DNA from 4 places in the Cellulosimicrobium protaetiae genome. Region 1 is predicted to be linked to each of the others. Evidence: riboswitches for the same ligand, from Rfam matches in the RefSeq annotation. Region 1 holds a riboswitch; each other region holds the start of a gene.

The links. A riboswitch is a leader RNA that binds a small molecule or an ion and turns the genes downstream of it on or off. The one in region 1 is predicted to bind thiamine pyrophosphate.
Region 2: linked by a shared signal. The riboswitch ahead of FIC82_RS12385 (ECF transporter S component) and the one ahead of FIC82_RS07135 (TenA family protein) in region 1 are both predicted to bind thiamine pyrophosphate.
Region 3: linked by a shared signal. The riboswitch ahead of FIC82_RS04575 (thiamine ABC transporter substrate-binding protein) and the one ahead of FIC82_RS07135 (TenA family protein) in region 1 are both predicted to bind thiamine pyrophosphate.
Region 4: linked by a shared signal. The riboswitch ahead of thiD (bifunctional hydroxymethylpyrimidine kinase/phosphomethylpyrimidine kinase) and the one ahead of FIC82_RS07135 (TenA family protein) in region 1 are both predicted to bind thiamine pyrophosphate.

Annotation. Positions count from the first base shown of each region.
Region 1 is NZ_CP052757.1:1,680,763-1,685,805, forward strand. Features, by position in the region: gene FIC82_RS07115 (NAD(P)/FAD-dependent oxidoreductase) at 1-993, shown strand, start outside; tRNA gene FIC82_RS07120 (tRNA-Leu) at 1,152-1,225, shown strand; gene FIC82_RS07125 (VOC family protein) at 1,232-1,633, opposite strand; gene FIC82_RS07130 (VOC family protein) at 1,799-2,725, opposite strand; TPP riboswitch at 2,813-2,938, shown strand; gene FIC82_RS07135 (TenA family protein) at 2,929-3,675, shown strand; gene FIC82_RS21330 (helix-turn-helix domain-containing protein) at 3,780-4,274, shown strand; gene FIC82_RS07145 (DUF6882 domain-containing protein) at 4,381-5,043, shown strand, end outside.
Region 2 is NZ_CP052757.1:2,909,517-2,914,559, forward strand. Features, by position in the region: gene aspS (aspartate--tRNA ligase) at 1-137, opposite strand, end outside; gene FIC82_RS12370 (PPOX class F420-dependent oxidoreductase) at 345-812, shown strand; gene FIC82_RS12375 (Rv2578c family radical SAM protein) at 958-2,622, opposite strand; gene FIC82_RS12380 (hypothetical protein) at 2,695-3,135, opposite strand; TPP riboswitch at 3,222-3,341, shown strand; gene FIC82_RS12385 (ECF transporter S component) at 3,455-4,144, shown strand; gene FIC82_RS12390 (ABC transporter ATP-binding protein) at 4,137-5,043, shown strand, end outside.
Region 3 is NZ_CP052757.1:1,066,731-1,071,773, forward strand. Features, by position in the region: gene FIC82_RS04565 (ABC transporter permease) at 1-1,704, opposite strand, end outside; gene FIC82_RS04570 (ABC transporter ATP-binding protein) at 1,701-2,582, opposite strand; TPP riboswitch at 2,760-2,864, shown strand; gene FIC82_RS04575 (thiamine ABC transporter substrate-binding protein) at 2,947-4,047, shown strand; gene FIC82_RS04580 (ABC transporter permease) at 4,157-5,043, shown strand, end outside.
Region 4 is NZ_CP052757.1:3,073,138-3,078,180, reverse strand. Features, by position in the region: gene pheT (phenylalanine--tRNA ligase subunit beta) at 1-1,361, shown strand, start outside; gene FIC82_RS13160 (SDR family oxidoreductase) at 1,358-2,245, shown strand; TPP riboswitch at 2,358-2,453, shown strand; gene thiD (bifunctional hydroxymethylpyrimidine kinase/phosphomethylpyrimidine kinase) at 2,446-3,363, shown strand; gene FIC82_RS13150 (DUF4862 family protein) at 3,368-4,354, opposite strand; gene FIC82_RS13145 (hypothetical protein) at 4,383-4,664, opposite strand; gene FIC82_RS13140 (quinone oxidoreductase family protein) at 4,661-5,043, opposite strand, start outside.

The sequences.
Region 1 (5,043 bases):
ATGGACGTCGCGTCGTCCACGTGGGACGAGCAGCTGCGCCGCCGCATGCTGACGTTCACCTTCGTGGGCGGCGGGTTCGCGGGCGTCGAGGCGATCGCCGAGATCGAGGACATGGCGCGCTACGCGACCCGCAACTACGCGACGATCGAGGAGAAGGACCTCCGCTTCGTCATGATCGAGGGCGCCGGGCGCATCCTGCCCGAGCTCAGCGAGCCCATGGCGGGCTACGCGCTCGAGGAGCTGAAGAAGCGCGGGATCGAGTTCCACCTCAACACGTTCCTGTCGTCGTGCGTGGACGGTCACGTCGTCACGTCGACGGGCGTGGAGTTCGACTCCGACACGATCGTGTGGACCGCGGGCGTCAAGGCGAACCCGGTCATCAAGGAGGCGTCCGACCTCCCGGTCGACAAGATGGGTCGAGTCACCGTCCTCCCGACGCTCCAGGTCGCGGACGCCGACGGCAACGTCGTCCCGAACGCGTGGGCCGCGGGCGACTGTGCCGCCGTCCCGGACCTGCTCAACCCGGGCAAGTTCTGCCCGCCGAACGCGCAGCACGCGATCCGCGAGGCGACGCGCCTGGCCGACAACCTCGCGCTCGAGCTGCACAGCGAGAAGCCGGTCGAGTACCGCCACAAGAGCGTCGGCACGGTCGCGTCCCTCGGCCTGTACAAGGGCGTCGCGGAGCTGTTCGGCGTGTTCAAGCTGCGCGGTGTGCTCGCGTGGCTCATGCACCGCAGCTACCACGTCCTGGCGATGCCGACCGGCAACCGCAAGATCCGCATCTTCATCGGCTGGATCGGTCAGTTCCTCATGGGTCGCGAGCTCGTCTCGCTCGGTTCGCTGCACGACCCGCGCGCGGAGTTCCGCGCCGCGTCGGTCCCGCCCAAGAAGGACGGCGAACCGGTGAAGCAGACCGCGCAGGGCTCCGCTGCGGCGGCCGAGGCGGGGGACTCCGCCGCCACCGCCGAGAAGGTCCCGGCCAAGGCGTCCTGACCGCCCTCCGGGGAACCGTGCCCGACGACGAGGGGCGAGCCGCGCGTGCGGCTCGCCCCTCGTCGCGTCCCGAGCGTTCCCCGGGCGCGTCTCGCGCACGTCCGTCGCGGGCGCGACCGGGCCCGGCGCGTCCCGCGGTCGCGGTAGATTCGGGCCGCGCCCCCATGGCCCAACTGGCAGAGGCGGCCGGCTTAAACCCGGCGTGTTCCGGGTTCGAGTCCCGGTGGGGGCACCGACGCTACGAGAGGCCCGTCGGGCCCTCGGGCTCCGGTGGCGGCGCGGCCTCCTGACCGAGGACCACGACCGTGCCGTCCGGGTCCTGCACGCGCGCGACGCGCTCGCCCCACGGCTGGTCCGTCGGCGGCTGCAGCACCGGCACGCCGGCGGCGGCGAGGTGCTCGACGGCCCGGTCGCAGTCGTCCACGTACACCCACAGCGCGGTGCGCGCGACGCCGTCCGGCATCGTGCCGTCGTCGAGCCCGATCCCGAGGGGCGAGCCACCGACGTGCACGCTCACGTACACGGGCGGTCCGTCCTCGGGGAACACGTACTCGACCGTCCCGCGCAGCAGGTCGCGGTAGAAGACGAGCGACCGCTCCACGTCGGCCACGGAGAGGATCGGGAAGAGGCTGCGGAACATCGGCCTGGCTCCTCGGTGCGCGACGGCTGGGTGTGCTCCCCATCGTGCGCCTCCGACGCCGAGCGCGCGTCCCGGAGGTGGCTCACCCACCGGGCTCACGTGCGGGACGGGCTCCCGGTCGCAGACCCGCGGGGGAGCGGACCGCGACGAGGGCGTCCCGTGCGCTCAGCGGGCCAGCAGCTCGTCGGTCGTCGTGCCGGGCACGGCGAGCGTGACGCGCGTGCCCCACGGGTCGTGCACGACGACGGAGCGGCCGTCGTCGGCGTGCTGCAGGCCGCGGGCCTTCAGGCGGGCGACGAGCGCGTCGAGGTCGTCGCGTCCGGGGACGGTGACCGCGACGTCGCCGAGCCCGAGGCTCGCGGCGCGCGGGCCCGCGCCGGCGCTGTTCCAGACGTTCATCGCGACGTGGTGGTGGTACCCGCCCGCGGACGCGAACAGGGCGCCGCTGTACTCGGTGACCGTGGCCTCGAAGCCGACGGCGTCGACGTAGAAGTCGCGCGCGGTCGCGATGTCGCCCACCTGGAGGTGCACGTGCCCGACGCGCCCGGCGAGCGCGGGCCCGGCGTCGACCGCGTCCTGGGAGAGGTGCGCGCGCAGGTACGCGTTCGGGTCCAGGAACTCGGTCGCCATGAGGATCTGGCCCCGCTCGCGCACCCATGTCTCGCGCGGGCGGTCGGTGTACAGCTCGACCCCGTTGCCCTCGGGGTCGGTGAAGTAGAACGCCTCGCTGACGAGGTGGTCGCTCGACCCGACGAACGACCCGCGGCGGTCCTGCGCGGCGCGGTAGACGGTCGCGGCGAGGCTCGCCGCGTCGCCGAACAGGAACGCGGTGTGGAACAGGCCGGCCTGGCGCGGGTCGACGGCGGGCAGGCCGGGCGTGTGGACGAGGCGCAGCATGGGCGTCGTGCCGCGTCCGAGCACACGGTGCACCTCGGCGCCGCGCGAGCGCTCCTCGAGCGGGGCGAGCGCGAACGCGCCGGTGTAGTAGGACGTCATCTGCTCGAGGTCGCCGGCCCGCAGCGTGACGGCGTCCATGCTCGTGGACGGGGACAGGAGGCGGTCGGTCGGCGCGCCCGGGGTGCTCGTGGTCATGTCTGCTCCAACTTGTTGTCGCTACAACTATATTCCCACATCCCGTGCCCGGCATCCGCACCCCGGGCTTCCTTGCTAGGGTCGCCCACGAACCACGCGGGGTGTCCCGTCCGGCGTCGCCGGACCGAGGGACTGAGACGAGCGGTGCGGCCGCTCGGACCCGTCGAACCTGATCTCGCTAGCACGAGCGGAGGAACGTGGGCATGACGACGCCTGCTGCCATCACCACCCCTGTCCTGACGGACCCGACCGTCCTCGTCGCCGACGACGAACCCGGCTTCACCGCCGGTCTCGGACGCCGGTACGCGCACCTCTTCGACGAGTTCTACGACCACCCGTTCCTCGCGGGGCTCCGCGACGGGTCCGTCGCTCCCGCGTCGGTGCGGCACTACGTGGGCCAGGACCACCGGTACCTCACCGCGTACCTGCGCTGCTACGGCCTGGGCATGACGCTGGCCCCCGACCGCGCGTGGGCCGGCTGGTTCCACGACAAGGCCGGCTTCCTGCTCGACGACGAGTCCCACGCCCACCACGCGATGTGCGACTTCCTCGAAGTGACGTACGAGGAGGCGCAGACGAACCGCCTCGCCCCGAGCGCGCAGGCGTACGTCGACCACATGCTCGCCGCGGGCCGGGACTCCCTCGGCGTGCTCCTCGCCGCGCTCCTGCCGTGCCCGTGGACGTACATCTGGTCGGCGCGCCGGTTCTGGCTCGCCGAGCGGGAGACGACGCCCGGCGGCATCGCGGACGACCACCCCCTCGCGGGCTGGTGGGAGTTCTACGCCGCCGAGCGCACCGAGGGCGTCCTGGACGACCTCCGGTCTCGCCTCGACGCGCTCGCCGCCGACGCGGGCGAGGCGGAGCGCGCCCGCATGGAGCGCGCGTTCGAGCTGAGCTGCCGGCACGAGATCCGGTTCTGGCAGATGGCGTGGTCGCTCGAGCAGTGGTGACGCCCCTCCCGGGGCCGTGAGCGCCCGACGTCGGGCCTTACGCCAGGAGCAGATCCCTGCCTGGGTGCCTCGGCACCCGGGCGGGGCGCGGGTAGCGTGACCGCATGGACCCGACGAGCGCAGTGCCGAGCGGAGCGCCGAACGCACTGCCGCGCGGAGCGACGGCGAGCCACCGGCCCCGAGGGGGCGGGCGGCCGGAGCCGCTCCTGCGCCACGTCATCGGCGGGATCCTCCGCCGGGCGCGGCTCGCGCAGGGTCGCACGCTCGTCGACGTCGCCGCTGCGGCGCGCGTGTCGACCGCCTACCTCTCCGAGGTGGAACGTGGCCGCAAGGAGGCGTCCTCCGAGGTGCTGGCCGCCGTGTGCGGCGCCCTCGGCCTGCGCCTCGTGGACCTCGTCGCCCGCACGGGGGAGGAGCTGCGACCCGTCGCACCCGTGCGCGTGCTCTCCTCCGTCCGGGAGCGCGGCGCGCTCTCGGCGCCGCGGCACCCCGCGCCCGCGGGCGAGCCCGTGCGCGACCTCCCGGTCGCGCGGGCCAGGATCACGTCGTCCGCACCGGCGGCACGCACCACCACCGACGTCCTGCTCCTCGCGGCCTGAACGCAGACCGCCCGAGCGTCGCGGGGCCGGCGGGGACGGCGGGCGACCGGGAGACACCGCGTGTCGCGCCCCGGTGCGGCGAGGTGGGCGCCGCTACCGTCGAGGCATGACGGAGCCGCAGACCGCGCACGGCACGGCGGAGCAGACCGCCCCGGCGCTCCAGGAGCTCGTCGACGACGCCGCGTTCCTCTCGCACGAGCACCAGCTCCACCTCGCCGACCTCCACGGCGACGACGCGTGGGGCGCCGAGATGTCGACCGGCACGTTCACGTTCACCGCACCCGGCGGGGAGACGGCGACGTGCCGGCTCCAGTTCCTCGGCACCGCCGCTCCCGGGCCCGGGAGCTGGATGTGGGCGTGGCACAACGTCAACGGCTTCCCCGACGACGTGCTGCGCGCCGCGGGACGGACCCGCGAGAGCGGGCTGCGCGAGGCGGGAGAGCCGGAGCTGCCGCTCACGGACGACCTGCCCTACCGCCTCGCGCTCGCGACCAAGGCCGTCACCGGCTCCTGGACCCACTACAGCGCGCCCGTCGGCGGCGGGACGCGCGCCTGGTTCCTCCTGGAGGACGAGAGCCTCGTCCTGCCCGCGCCGAGCGTGCCGCGCGTCGTGCGGGTGCTGAGCGAGGGCCTGCTGTCGGTCACGGTGGTCGACCACCGGCGAGCGGTCGCGTCCTACTCGTCGGCGCGGGGCCTCGAGGCGACGGACGACGGCGGCACGGCCGAGCTCACCCTGCCCGACGGGCACGTGACGGTCCGGTTCGACGAG
Region 2 (5,043 bases), 1.2 Mb from region 1:
GCGATCCCGGAGGCGTCCCGCAGATCGATGAAGGCGACGCCGCCGTGATCGCGCCGACGGTCGACCCAGCCCGTGAGGGTGACGGTCTGACCGGTGTGCTCGGCCCGCAGTGAGCCGGCCGTTCGGGTGCGCAGCACGGAGGGTTCCTTCCAGGTGGGCGGTGGGGGTCGCGCTCCCGGGGGGCGGGCGCGCGTCCGGACGATTCTAGTGCGGGCGCGCGCGGGGCTCGACCGGATACGGTGGCGGTGCCGCCGCACGACCCGTGCGCCACCCGTGTCGCAGCACCGGGGCCGGCGGCACCGGCGTGCGCCGACCGGCCCGCCGCCCGCAGGAGAGGACGACCCGTGGCCCGCACCATCGCGACGAACCGGCGCGTCGAGCGCGACGAGCTCGAGCGGTTCCTGCGCTCCCGGCACGACGGCGTGCTCGTCACGACCCGTGCCGACGGCCGGCCTCAGCTCAGCCCGGTCACGTACGGGGTCGACGACGGGGGCCGGGTCGTCGTGTCGACGTACCCGGAGCGTGCGAAGGCGGCCAACGTCCGCCGCGACCCGCGCGCGTCGCTGCTCTCCCTCGGCGAGCGGTTCTCCGACCCGTGGGTGCAGGTCGACGGCGAGGCCGAGGTGATCGACCTGCCCGAGTCGGTCGAGCCGCTCGTCGACTACTACCGGTCGATCAGCGGCGAGCACCCGGACTGGGACGAGTACCGCGCCGCGATGGTGACGCAGGGCAAGTCGCTCGTGCGGTTGACGATCACGCGCTGGGGCCCGGTCGCGACAGGCGGCTTCCCGGCGCGCCTTGCCGAGGACTGAGCGCTGCGAGCCGCGGCGCGGCGGAACGTTCCGCCCTGCCGGTCACCGGACCGTTCCCGCTCCTGAGCCGCCCCCCGGGCGCGCCCGGGCCTCGGCCAGTGCGCCGCCCGGCTGGGCGCCGCCGGGTCCGAGGTGCGTCACCGGGTCAGAACAGGACCTGGTCGACGCCACCGCCGACGACGTCGAGACCCCCGCCGTCGACGGGCATGCCCGCGAGCGCCCCGTCGTGCCCGCTGCGCGTGCCCTGCTGCGACGCGACGCCCGCCAGGCTGCCGACCGGGTACGCACCGTCGGTCGGCGGGGCCGTGCCGCGGTGCGTGTCGCCGAGCCCGCCGAGCTCGCCCCGGCGGTAGCGTCCCTCGACACCGGCGGGCCCGCGGTGCCCGGACACGGCGAAGCCGCGCACCTCGAGCATCGGGCGCACGCGGTCCCAGAGCCACGACCGGTAGGCCTTCGACGCGTAGGCGCCGCGCGCGTAGACGCGCTCGTAGCCCGGGACGAGCCGGGGATGCTCGCGCGCGAGCCAGGACATGTACCACTCCCGGGTGCCCGGCTTGAGGTGCAGGGGAAGCACCGTCACGCCCGTCGCGCCCGCGTCCTTCACCGCGTCGAGCAGGTCGGTCAGGGCACGCGTGGAGTCGGTGAGCCAGGGCAGCACGGGCGCGACCATGACGCCGCACGGCAAGCCGGCGTCGCGGACCGCGCGGATCAGGTCGAGGCGCGCGCGGGGCGACGGCGTGCCGGGCTCGACGCTCGCCTGGAGCGCGGGGTCGAGCAGCGCGAGCGAGACGCCGATCCCGACCTCGACACGGGACGCGGCGCCCGCGAGCAGAGGGAGATCGCGGCGCAGGAGCGTGCCCTTGGTGAGGACCGACAGCGGCGTGCCCGAGCCCGCGAGCGCGTCGATGATGCCCGGCATGAGGCGGTAACGGCCCTCGGCCCGCTGGTACGGGTCGGTGTTGGTCCCGAGCGCGACCGGCTCGCGGCCCCACGAGCGACGCGCGAGCTCGGCGCGCAGCACCTCGTCGACGTTGACCTTCACCACGACCTCGCGGTCGAAGTCCTCGCCCGCGTCGAGGTCCAGGTACTGGTGCGTGGGCCGGGCGAAGCAGTTGTGACTGACGACCCCCGCGGCGACGAAGTCGCGCGTACCCGTCGTGATGTCGACGAGCTCGCTCTCCTCCCCCGGCCCGTCCAGGGCCTCGAGAGAGTCGACGCGCAGCGCGTCGCCGCCGGTCACGTCGCGGCCCTCGAGGGCGACGCCGCCGTCCGCGAGCGCCGCGGCGCCCGGGCCGACGAGGACGTCCCCGAGCGCGAGGTGGGCACGCCGCCCCGGACCCCCGACGACGTGCCGCCAGCCCCGCTCGGTGAGGAACCGGTGGTCGCCGCTCGCGACGAGGCGCGTGCCGTCCGCGAGGGTCACGCGATAGGCGCGCTTGCGGGTGGTCCAGCGGTCGAGCACGCGCGTGCGCACGTAGCGACGATAGGCCCCGTGCGGCGCGGTGCCCACGATCTCGTCGCCGACGCGCAGCGCGCCGATCGGGCGCTGCGTGCCGTCGGCGAGCAGCACCGGGGTCGAGGGCGCGAGGCAGTAGGAGCAGGCGTGGCTGCACCCGCGGTACGGGTTGACCGTCCAGCGGAAGGGCATGCGCGACATCGCCGGGACCTTGGACAGCGCGCTCTTGGCCGTCACCTCGTGGAACGTGATGCCCGCGAACTCGGGCGTGCGCACGCTGCGCACGAGGCCGGCGCGCTCCAGCCCCGGGAGCGCGCCGTCGTCCGCGCCGATCGCCTGTCCGTCCCACCGCACGGCAGCATTCGAACAGGTGTTCGAATGCGTGTCAAGGTGCGCCCGGGCGAGCTGCCTGCCGGGCCCGTGGCGTCACGGCACGTCCTGCGCGGCCCACGCCTTGAGCAGGCTCAGGTTCGCCAACGGGACGTAGTGCCCGATCCGGGGATAGTCGAGCGTCACGGCCACGACGCCGGCCTCCCCGAGCGACGCGACGTAGTCGATCGCGGCCGGCATCGGCACCACCAGCAGAGACGCGGGGTCGCCCTCGACGACGAGACCCAGCGTGACCGCGGCCTCGTGCGCGCGGGTCGCGCTGCTGTACAGGCAGACCATCGGCCCCTGCTCGGCCGCCACGGCGTACGGGTGGGGCCGGTCGTCGGGGCCGCGCGCGACGAAGAACCAGGTGTCGAGGCGGGTGACCTGCCGCCACAGGGCGACCTGCGCCGTCGTGTCTCCCGCCGGTGCCGTCCGGACGTCGTCGGCGAGGCGGTCCAGCTCTGCCACGGCCAGGGGGTCGTTGTCACTCGTCATGGCGACACGCTCTCATGCCGCGCACGCCGTCCCGATGGGTGAGACGCCGGGATTGTCCTGGCGCGCGGGAGACCCTAGGGTCGGGCCGAACGCCCCCGGGGAGCGCACGAGCGCTGAGAGTGCAGGCCGGACACCCGTCCCACCCGCAGACCCGTGGAACCTGATCTGGTTCGTACCAGCGAAGGGAGCAGGGCCGACGTCACCGTCCCCTGCGCGCTCGTGCCAGCGCGCCCTGCGCGCCCGGCCGGCCGCGCGGGGCCAGGCGGGGGCGCGCCGTCGTGCACCCGTCGACCCGGGGGCCCTGACGGAGGGAACCCGCATGACCGAGCCCCGCACCGCCCCGCAGCAGGCGACGGAACCCCGCACCACCGAGCCACCTGCCGCGCCCCCCGGCCTCGCCGGTCCCGGCGCGGGCACGTCCCCGCGCGCCTCACGACGCCGCGGGCTGACCCTGCACGAGACGGTGCTGATCGCCGTCCTCGGCGTCGTGTTCGGGTTCGTCTACTGGGCGTTCGTCCAGCTCTGGGCCCCCCTCCAGCTCGCCATGGGACCGCTCGCCGACCTCGCGTCGAACGTGCTCGCCGGCGCGTGGATCGTCGTCGGCCCGCTCGCGACGTACATCGTCCGCAAGCCCGGTGTCGGCATCCTCACCGAGACCCTGGCCGCGCTCGTCGAGGTCGTCTTCCTCGCGTCCCCCGCCGGGCCGCTCCTGCTCCTCGTCGGCCTGGTCCAGGGCGTCGGCGCCGAGCTGCCGTTCGCGCTCACGCGGTACCGGCGCTACGGCTGGTGGGTGTTCGTCGCGTCCGGCGTGAGCGCGGCGCTGGTCACGTTCGCGTTCAACGCCGTCCGGTTCGGTTGGCTCGGTCAGGACTACGCGATGCTCCGGCTCGGGATCCAGGTCGTCTCGTGCGTCGTGCTGTGCGGCCTCGCGGCCCGCCTCCTCGGCGACGCGCTCGCCCGCACCGGGGCGCTCGACGCCTTCGCGATCGGCGCGGCCCGCCGTGCCTGAGCCGAGCTCGCCCGTGCCCGACGCCGTCACGGCCGCCGCCCTGACCGTCACCGTCGGGCACCACGGGGCCCGCGTGCTCGACGACGTCCGCGTCCACGTCCCCGCGGGCACGAGCCTGCTCGTCCTCGGCCCGTCCGGGTGCGGGAAGTCGACGTTGCTGCGGGCCCTCGTCGGCGTCGTCCCGCACACCCTGCCGGGCACCGTGTCAGGCACGCTCCGCGTGGCCGGCGACGACCCGCGCGAGGTGCCGCCGCCCGTGCTCGCCGCACGCGTCGGGCTGGTCCAGCAACGCCCCGGCGACCAGCTCTGCCTGGCCCGCGTGGACGAGGAGCTGCGGTTCGCGCTCGAGAACCGGGGTGCCGACCCGCGCACCATGGACGCGCGGGCGGACGTGGCGCTCGCCGCCGTCGGCGCCGCGCACCTGCACGACCGGGCGACCCACACGCTGTCCGGCGGCGAGGCGCAACGCGTGGCGCTCGCCGCCGCTCTCGTCGCCGACCCGGAGCTCGTCGTGCTCGACGAGCCCACCGCGCTCCTCGACCCCGCGTCCGCCCACGACGTCGGGACGCTCGTGGCAGGGCTCGCCCGCGGTCCCGGTCCCGGCCCCGACGGCGACCGCGACGGGGCCCCCGTCTCGCCCCCGCACCGCTCCGTGGTGCTCGTCGAGCACCGGCTCGACGACCTCGGAGCGCTGCCGGAGGCGACGCTGGTGCTGGGGCGCGACGGACGCGTCGTCGCGCACGGTCCCACGGACCGGGTCCTGCGTGAGCACGCCCGCGACCTCGCCGACCTGGGGTGCTGGCTGCCGCTCGACGTCCGGCTGGAGCAGGCGGGTGCCCCGGGACCGCTCGGCTCCTCGGAGACCGACGAGTGGCTCGTCGGCCTCGTCCGGTCCCCCA
Region 3 (5,043 bases), 610 kb from region 1:
GTCGACGACGACCTGCCCGTACGTCGTGAGGTCGGCGGACGCGACGCCGGGCACGGCGCGGACGTCGGTCGCCACCCCCTCGGGGAGGTACGGGGTCGCGGACCGGACCACGAGGTCGGCGGCCGTCTCCTCGTCGACGATGCCGGTCACGGACTCGCGTGCCGAGAGCGCGAGGACCGACGTCGTCGACACGAGCGCCATCCCGACGACGAGCGCCCCGGCGGTCGCGGCCGTGCGCCGCGGCTGGCGCGTGACGTTGCCGCGCGCGAGCCCGCCGAGGGGTCGGACCAGCGCGACGAACGGCGCGGCGAGGACGCCCAGCACGGGGCCGACGGCGAGCGGGGAGAGCAGCAGCACGCCCGCGATCACCCCGACCGCACCGAGGCCGAGGAGCGGCGCCCCGCCGCTCCCGACCGCCGCGGCGCCCACCACGAGACCGGTGCCTGCGAGCAGGATCAGCGTCCCCGCGGCGACCCGGGCCACGCCGGGGCCGGCGGGCCGCACGACGTCGGCCCGCATGGCCTCCACAGGCCGCACGAGCGCAGCGTGCCGCGCGGGCAGGGCCGCCGCGACGACGGACACCACGACCCCGACGACGAGGGGGACCACGATCCCGGCGGTCGTCACGGGCAGCGACCCGGCGAGCTCCATGCCGACCGCGCCCAGCCCGGCCCGCGCGAGCTCGGCGAGCCCGAACCCGGCCGCGACGCCCAGCACCGCGCCGACGACCCCCACGACCGCGGCCTGTCCCAGGACCGAGGCGAACACCTGGGCCGGTGACACCCCGACGGCCCGCAGGAGCGCGAGCTCGCGCGTGCGGCGGCGCACGTGCATCGCGAACGTGTTGGTGATGATGAACGTGCCGACGAACAGCGCGAGCGCGGCGAACACGAGCAGGAACGTCGAGACGAAGCCGAGCTGGTCGGCGATGGCGGTGCTCGTCTCGTCGCGCAGGTCGGCCCCCGTCACGGCCTCCGCACCGTCGGGGAGCGACGTCGCGACGGCGTCGCGCAGCTCCTCCGGCGAGACGCCGTCGGCCGCGTACAGGGCGACCGACGGCACCAGGCCGTCCGGAGCGTACGTCGCGGCGGCCGTCCCGGCGTCGAGCAGGACGATCGTCGCGCCCGCCATCGGCGCGGACAGCGAGAGCTCGCCGACGACGCGCACGGGCCGCACCTCGTCGCCGAGCACGACGTCGGTCGTGTCGCCCACCGCGAGCCCGGACGCCTCGAGCGTCGCGGACTCGAGCGCGACCTCGTCGCCGTCCTCCGGCGCACGGCCGTCCACGACGCGCGGCCCGGGGTCGCGCGGGTCGTAGCCGACCGCCATGCTCGGCGCCTGCGTGCTGAGCACCGCGGTGCCGTCGGCGCCCACGAGGACGGCGGGGCCGCTCACCTCGGCGAGCGCGAGGCCGACGTCGTCGCGCGCGTCGAGCGTGCCGGCCAGGTCCGCCGGGACGAGGCTGCGGGCCCCGCCGAGCTGCGCGGACGAGGACTCGAGCGCGGACCCGGCGGCGGCGGCGCCGCGCACGTACGCGTCGGCCTGGATCGACGACGCGACGATGCCGTCGAACGTCGACTCCAGCATGGCGCGCAGCGCGAACGTGCCGGTGACGAACGCGACGCCGATCGTCACCGCGAGCACGGACAGCACGAGCTGCGCGCCGTGCGCGCGCACGCCGCGCAGCGCGATCCGGCCCATCATCGGACGCCCGCCGGTTCGTGCGCCGGGTCGGCGGGGTGCGCGCCCGCGGATGCCGCCGGCGTGAGGGCCCCGAGCGTGTCGAGGACGGCCTGCGGGGTCGGGTCGCGCAGCTCGGTCACCAGGCGGCCGTCCGCGAGGAACAGGACGCGGTGCGCGTACGACGCCGCCGTCGGGTCGTGCGTGACCATGGCGACGGACTGGCCGAGGTCGTCCACCGAGGAGCGCAGGAAGCCGAGCACCTCCGCGGCGGCGCGCGAGTCGAGGTTGCCCGTCGGCTCGTCCGCGAACACGACGGCCGGGCGGGACACGAGCGCCCGCGCGCACGCGACGCGCTGCTGCTGCCCGCCCGAGAGCTCCGCCGGGCGGTGCCCGAGGCGCGGGCGCAGCCCCACGGCGTCGACCACGCGGTCGAACCACTCGCGGTCCACGGGCCGGCGCGCGACGGCGAGCGGGAGCACGATGTTCTCCTCCGCCGTGAGCGTCGGGACCAGGTTGAACGACTGGAACACGAACCCGATGCGCGTGCGGCGCAGCCGCGTCAGGCGCCGCTCGCTCATCGCGGAGACCGTCTCGCCGTCGACGACGACGGTCCCCACCGTGGGGGAGTCCAGTCCGGCGAGGCAGTGCATGAGGGTCGACTTTCCCGACCCCGAGGGGCCCATGATCGCGGTCAGACGCCCCCGCTCGAGGTCGACGTCCACGCCGTCGAGCGCGCGGACCGTCGCCTCGCCGCGCCCGTAGGTCTTGACGAGGCCGCGCGCGGTGGCGATCACGGGACGCTCCGGCGTGGTTCCGGAGGCTCCTGCGGCCCCCGTGGCGTGCTCTGCGGACGCGGCGACGGTCGTCGTCGCACCCGTCGTCCCAGGTCTGCTGCTCATCGGTCCTTCCCCTCCTGCGGTCGTCGGCCGGGGCTCCCGGTCCGGTCGTCACGACCCTCCCGCGGGGGCGTACCCCCGGGCATCGGGGACCGGCCCGGACCCTTCCCTGGTCGCCGCAGGGCCGCTCTCAGGGTTCTCTCAGGGGGATTCCCGAGGGGCGGCCCGGTGTAGGCTCGACGTGAACGACAGGGGAGCTCCTGGAGGAGCTGAGAGTGCGGACCACCGCAGACCCTCGAACCTGACCCGGTTAGCACCGGTGGAGGAAGTCGGGAATCTCGATCACCTGCTCGTGCGGTCGTCCGCGCTCGTCGCAGCGTCGGTCGCGCGGGCCGGTGGACCCCTCCTGAACGTCCTGGGAGGACACATGCAACGCACGACCGCCCGCACCCGCCGGGCCCGGTCCCTCGTCACCGGCGCGGGGACGACCCTCGCCCTCCTCGCGCTCGCCGCGTGCAGCGGCGGCGACGACGCGACGTCAGGCTCGGGGGGCGACGACGCGTCGGGCACCGGCGACACCGTCACCCTCGTGACGCACGACTCCTTCGCCGTGAGCGACGAGGTCCTCGCGGCGTTCGAGGAGGAGAGCGGGCTCACCGTCGAGCAGGTCGCGCCCGGCGACGGCGGCGCGCTCGTCAACCAGCTGATCCTCACGAAGGACTCGCCGCTGGGCGACGTCGTGTTCGGGATCGACAACACGTTCGCGTCCCGCGCGATCGACGAGGGCGTGCTCGCGCCCTACGTGCCGGAGGGCCTGTCCGACTCGGCGGCCTCGTACGCCGTCGGCGACGGCGACGAGCTCACGGCGGTCGACCTCGGCGACGTCTGCGTCAACGTCGACCACGCGTGGTTCGCCGACGCCGGGATCCCGGAGCCCGTCTCGCTCGAGGACCTCGCGAAGCCGGAGTACGAGGACCTCCTCGTCGTGACCAACCCCGCGACCTCGTCGCCGGGTCTCGCGTTCCTCCTCGCGACCGTCGGGGCGTTCGGCGAGGACGGCTGGGAGGACTACTGGGCCGACCTGCGCGCCAACGGCGTGAAGGTCGTCGACGGCTGGTCTGACGCCTACTACGTCGACTTCTCCGGCTCCGAGGGCGCGGGGCCGCGCCCGCTCGTGCTGTCGTACTCGACGTCGCCCGCGTTCACGCTCACCGAGGACGGCTCCGCGTCCACGACCGGGGCTCTGCTCGACACGTGCTTCCGCCAGGTCGAGTACGCGGGCGTGCTCGCGAACGCGAAGAACCCCGAGGGCGCGCAGCAGCTCGTCGACTTCCTCGTGAGCGAGGCGTTCCAGGCCGACGTGCCCGGCCAGATGTACATGTACCCCGCCGACGACTCCGTCGCGCTCCCCGACGGCTGGGCCGAGTTCGCGCCGCTCGCCGACGAGCCCTTCGAGGTCGCGCCCGCCGACATCTCGGCGCACCGCGACGAGTGGATCAAGGCATGGACGGCGACGGTCGTCGACTGACGCCCGGTCCACGCGTGACCACGGTTCTACCTCGCGAGATAGAACCGTGGTCACGCGAGGTAGAGCCCTGGTCCCGCGAGGTAGAACCGTGGTCGGCCGAGGGAGAACCGTGGTGAGGGCGCGGGCACCCTGGCGGGGTCGCCTCGGGCGCGGGGCGGCCTGGGGGCTGGCGGCGGCGGTGCCGCTGGTGTTCCTCGGGGTGTTCTTCGCGTGGCCGGTGGTCACGCTCGTGGCGCGCGGGTTCGTCGGGGACGACGGCGGCCTGGACCTGTCCGGGTTCGCGGAGGTCTTCTCCCAGCCGCGGACGTGGCGCATCCTCGGGCTCACGCTGTGGCAGGCCGTGCTCGGCACGGCGTTCTCCGTGCTGCTCGGCGTGCCCGGTGCGTACGTGCTGTACCGGTGCCGGTTCCCCGGGCGGCGGGTCGTGCGCGCGCTCGTCACGGTGCCGTTCGTGCTCCCGACCGTCGTCGTCGGCGTCGCCTTCCGGTCGCTGCTCGTGCAGGGCGGCCCGCTCGGGTTCCTGAGGCTCGACGAGACGTTCGCGGCGATCGTCGTCGCGCTCGTGTTCTTCAACTACTCCGTGGTGGTGCGTACGGTCGGCGGGCTGTGGGAGCACCTCGACCCCCGCGCCGAGCAGGCCGCGCGGGCGCTGGGCGCGACGCCGTGGCGCGCGTTCCGCACCGTCACGCTCCCCGCGCTGACGCCGGCGATAGCGAGCGCCGCGTCGATCGTCTTCCTCTTCTGCGCGACGGCGTTCGGCGTCGTCCTCGTCCTGGGCGGCATCCGCTACGGGACGATCGAGACGGAGATCTGGATCCAGACCACCCAGTTCCTCGACCTGCGCACCGCCGCCGTGCTGTCGGTGGTCCAGCTCGTCGTCGTGGCCGCGGCCCTCATGGTCGCGAACCGCACGCGGGCCAAGCGCGAGCGCGCGCTGAACCTCTCGTCGTCGGCCTCGTCGGCCCACCCGCTGCGCCTGTGGCGCGACGGCCGCCC
Region 4 (5,043 bases), 1.4 Mb from region 1:
CCCAGCGCGTCGTCGACCTGCTCGTCGAGCTCGGCGGCGGCACGGCCGACCCCGCGGTGAGCGATCTCGACCGGGTCGCCGCCCCGGCCGCGATCCGACTGCCGGTCGGCGAGGCCGAGCGCCTCGTCGGCGTGCCGTACACGCTCGAGCAGGTCGTGGGCACGCTCGGCGCGATCGGCTGCGCGGTCGAGGCCGACGACGCGGACGCGACGGGCGTGCTCGTCGTCACCCCGCCGTCGTGGCGGCCCGACCTCACGGAGCCCGCCGAGCTCGTGGAGGAGGTCGCGCGCCTCGTCGGCTACGACGAGATCCCGTCGCTCCTGCCTGCTGCTCCCGGTGGGCGCGGGCTCACGCGCGAGCAGCGCGTGCGGCGCTCCGTCGCCCGGGCGCTGGCCGAGGACGGCTTCGTCGAGACCCTGAGCTACCCGTTCGTCGGGGACGCGGAGCTCGACGCGTTGCGCCTGCCCGCGGACGACGAGCGCCGTCGTGCGCTGCGCCTGCTCAACCCGCTCGCCGACGACCGCCCGCTGATGCGCACGGACCTCCTGAGCACGCTGCTGGAGACCACGCGCCGCAACGTCGGCCGCGGGCTCGGCGACGTCGCGCTCTTCGAGGTCGGCCTCGTCACGCACCCGCGTCCGGGCGCGCCCGCCGCGCCCGCGCTGCCGGGCGGCGTGCGTCCGAGCGACGACGAGCTCGCGGCGATCGACGCCGCGCTGCCGTCGCAGCCGCGCCACGTCGCGGGCGTCCTCGTCGGGCGCCGCGTGCGCGCGGGCTGGTGGGGCGTGGGCCGGGCGGCGGACTGGACGGACGCGCTCGGCGCGGCCCGCCTGGTCGCCGAGCGCGTCGGCACCGACGTGCGCGTCGTGGCCGACACCGGGCGCGCCCCGTTCCACCCGGGCCGTTGCGCGCGCCTCGAGCTCGCCGACGGGACCGTCGTCGGGCACGCGGGCGAGCTGCACCCCAAGGTGGTCGAGAACCTCGGCCTGCCCGCTCGCGCGGTCGCGTTCGAGGTCGACCTGTCGGCGCTCGTCGCCGGCTCGTCGGACGAGCCCGTGCAGGCGACGCCCGTCTCGGGCTTCCCTGCGGCCAAGGAGGACCTCGCCTTCGTCGTGGACGCCGACGTGACCGCGCAGTCGCTCCGCGACGCGATCGTCGCCGGCGCGGGAGACCTGGTCGAGGAGGTCGCGCTGTTCGACGTCTTCACCGGCGAGCAGGTCGGGGCGGGGCGCAAGTCGCTGGCGTTCTCGCTGCGGCTGCGCGCCGCGGACCGCACGCTGACCGCGGACGACGTCGCGCGCGTCCGCGAGGGTGCGGTGACCGCCGCGCGCGAGCGCGTCGGCGCGGAGCTGCGGGCGTGAGCGCGAACCTCGGTGTGGGCGCGGCGGGGACCGTCGCGCCCGCGCGGACGGCGCTCGTGACCGGGGCGTCGCGCGGCATCGGCCGCGCGATCGCCGTCGGCCTCGCGGCGGCGGGCCTCGACGTCGCGCTCCTCGCGCGCGACGCGAACCGGCTCGCAGGCGTGGCCGACGAGATCGGTGCGCTCACCGGCGGCGCGGGGCGCGCCGTCGTCGTGACCGCGGACGTCACGGACGCCGCGGCGGTCACGGCCGCCGTCCGGCACGCCGAGGACGACCTCGGGAGCGTCGACCTGCTCGTCAACAACGCGGGTCGTGTCGACGCCGAGGTGCCGCTGTGGGAGGCCGACCCGGACGAGTGGTGGGCGATCGTCGAGACCAACGTGCGCGGGCCGTTCCTGCTCGCGCGCGCGGTGGTGCCGGGGATGCTCGCCCGCGGCGGGGGCCGCGTCGTCGACCTCAACAGCGGCGCGGGCTCGCACGACATGGACGGCGCGAGCGCGTACAACGCGAGCAAGACCGCCCTCCTGCGGCTCGGCGCGAACCTGCACCGGTCCGGCTTCGCGCGCGGCCTGCGCACCTTCGAGGTCTCGCCGGGGGTCGTCCAGACCGACATGACGGCGTCGATGGTCATGCACGAGGGCCGCACCGAGTGGACCCCGGTCGACCGTACGGTCGAGATGGTCGTCGCGATCGCGCGCGGCGAGCTCGACGCCTTCTCGGGCGCGTTCGTGCGCGTCACGCACGACTCGCCCGAGTCGCTGCGCGAGGCCGCCGCGGAGGCGAAGGACCGGGGTGACGTCCTGCCCGGCCCGGACGCGCGGCGCCTGCGCGTCACGCGCTGGGGCGCGGACGACCCGATGCCGGGGGAGCTCCCGCGCCGCTGACCGCGCGCGACACCGCTCCCGCACGCTGCTCCCGCACGCACGCGGCCCCGACGCCGCCCGACCCGCACCGGCGGCGTCGGCGCGTCCGGGCACGTGACGAGCCACTAGCATGGCCACCGACACGGGGTGCCCCACGACCGGGGCTGAGAGGAGACCCGTCGAACCTGCTCTGGCTCGTACCAGCGAAGGGATGTCCGGCGATGACGCTCGCCCTGCCCCAGCACGCTCCTGCCCCCCGGGGCGACCGCCCCCGTCGGCCCTCGCGGCCGCGCGTCCTGTCGATCGCGGGGACCGACCCGACCGGGGGAGCGGGCATCCAGGCCGACCTCAAGTCGTTCGCCGCGCACGGCGCCTACGGGATGGCCGTGACGACCGCGCTCGTCGCGCAGAACACGCACGGGGTGCGGTCCGTGCACGTCCCCGGACCGGCGTTCCTGCGCGAGCAGCTTGACGCAGTGTCCGACGACGTCGAGATCGACGCCGTGAAGATCGGCATGGTCGCCGACGAGGCGAACGCCCGCGAGATCGGGGCCTGGCTCGACGCGCTCGCGACCGCGCGCACCGACTCCGGGCTCCCGCGTCCCTGGGTCGTCCTCGACCCCGTCATGGTCGCCACGTCGGGGCACCGCCTGCTCGACGCGGGCGCCGAGCAGGCCGTGCGCGACCTCGCGGCGCGGGCCGACGTCGTGACGCCGAACCTGCCCGAGCTGGCCGTCCTCGCCGGGCAGGACGTCGCCACGACGTGGGACGACGCGCTGCACCAGGCGACGTCGTACGCGACGACGAGCGACACCGTCGTGCTGCTCAAGGGCGGTCACCTCACCGGCGCGACGTCGCCCGACGCCCTCGTCGCGCCGGGAACGACCCCGGACGCGGCGCCCGTGGTCACGACGTTCGACGCCGCACGCGTGCACACACTCCACACGCACGGGACGGGGTGCTCGCTCTCCGCGGCGCTCGCGGCGCTCCGTCCGCAGCGCGAGGGCTGGGCCGAGGCCGCGCGCGACGCCAAGGCGTGGCTCACGGGTGCCCTGCGCGCCGGCTCCGCGCTACGGGTCGGGACGGGCCGGGGCCCGGTCGACCACCTGCACGCGGTGTCGCCCGTCGCCCCCGGCTGAGCACTCAGCCCTCGGCGCGTGCTCCGGCCCAGGCGGGAAGGACGTCCTCGAGCGCGTCCCGCAGCACGGCGAGCGTGGCGCGGGCGACCGCGAGACGCTCGGCCGGAGCGGCGTCCGACGGGCGCGCCGTGACCTTGGCGCCGACGATCGGGACGGGCCCGGCGGCGGCGAGGAACTCGCGCACCTCGGCCGGCCCGAGCATCGAGTCCTCCGGTCGGGGGAGCGCGGGGTCCGTGCCGTGCGGGGGCACGTGCGCGTCCGACCACGGCTCGCCCCACCGGCCCGGCGTCCCGCTCGCCCCCGAGAGCATCGCGCTCGCGAGGAGACCGGACGCCGCCGCTGCGCGCGCGTGCTCGACGGGCGTCGCGGCGCTGCGTCCCTCGATCGCGGACCGGCCCCAGTTGAGCCCGACGTGCAGGGGGTGGCCCGTGTCCCGGGCCGCACGCGCGACCGCCGCGATCTCGTCGTCGAGCGGCAGGAACCCCTTCTCCGCGACGCCCCACGGGCGCGGCGCGTCGCAGTGCTCCACGACGAGCGGGAGCCCCGCGGGCGCGACGGCGGCGAGCTCGGTGAGGCTGCGCGCGAGCGCGGCACCGGAACCCCGCCCGGGACCGGGCGCCGACTGGAGCTCGACGGCGACGACGCGCCGGCGGCCCTCGGACTCGGCCAGCCGCGCCACGGCGTCGAGGACCCGGCCGACGCCGTCGACCGCGGCGCGGCGGCCCGCCTCGTCGTCGGACGCGAGCCCGTACGCCCGGTCCGTCGTGGCGCGGCGCGCGGTCGCGGCGACCGTGGTGGGGACCAGCGACCAGTGCCCGGGGAGCCCCGCGGCCACGGTGGCGAGCGCGCCCGCGTCGTCGGGGTCGACGGGGTGCTCCAGCCCGTCGAGCCCGTCGGCGTCGAGCGCGGCGTACCAGCCGCCGGGGTCGGGGACGCCCGCGAGGGCGTACGCCCCGAGGAGGGTCAGGGGTCGTGCGAGCTGGTCGTCCATCGGTCCTCGTCGGTCGGGGTGGCAGGGGTCAGGCTCGGGCGACGTCCTCGACGGCGGTCGCGTACTCGCACGTGTAGCCGGGCGGGAACCAGCCCCAGCGGGCGTCCACGTCCTGCGCCGAGACGCCCGCCGGTCGGTCGGCGACGCACGCGTCGGCCTGCTGTCCGAGCCAGACCGTCACGTAGTAGACGGCCAGCACGCCGGTGAGCAGCACCACGAGCACGGTCACGGCGCGGCGCAGGGCGCGCGAGGGGCCGCCGTCCGACCCGTCCTCCTCGCCCGGCCGCGGGGGCACCCAGTCCCAGCTCACGCGGCGCCCGCGTCGGTGGCGGCCGCGGCGTCGGGGAGGAGCAGGACCTTGCCCGTGGTCGCACGGCCCTCCAGCGCGCGGTGCGCGTCGGCGGCGTCGGCGAGCGGGAACGTGGCGCCGACGCGCACGTGCAGCGTGCCGCCCGCGACGGCGCCGAGCACCTCGGTGGCGCGCTCGACGAGCTCGGTGCGCGTCGCGGTGTGGTCGGCGAGCTTGGGACGCGTGAGGACGAGCGACCCGCCCGCGTTGAGCCGCTGGGGGTCGAACGGCGGGACCTGCCCGGAGGAGCCGCCGTAGAGCACGAGGGTGCCCCGGCGGCGCAGCGACGCGAGCGACGCGTCGAACGTGTCCTTGCCGACCGAGTCGTACACCGCGGCGA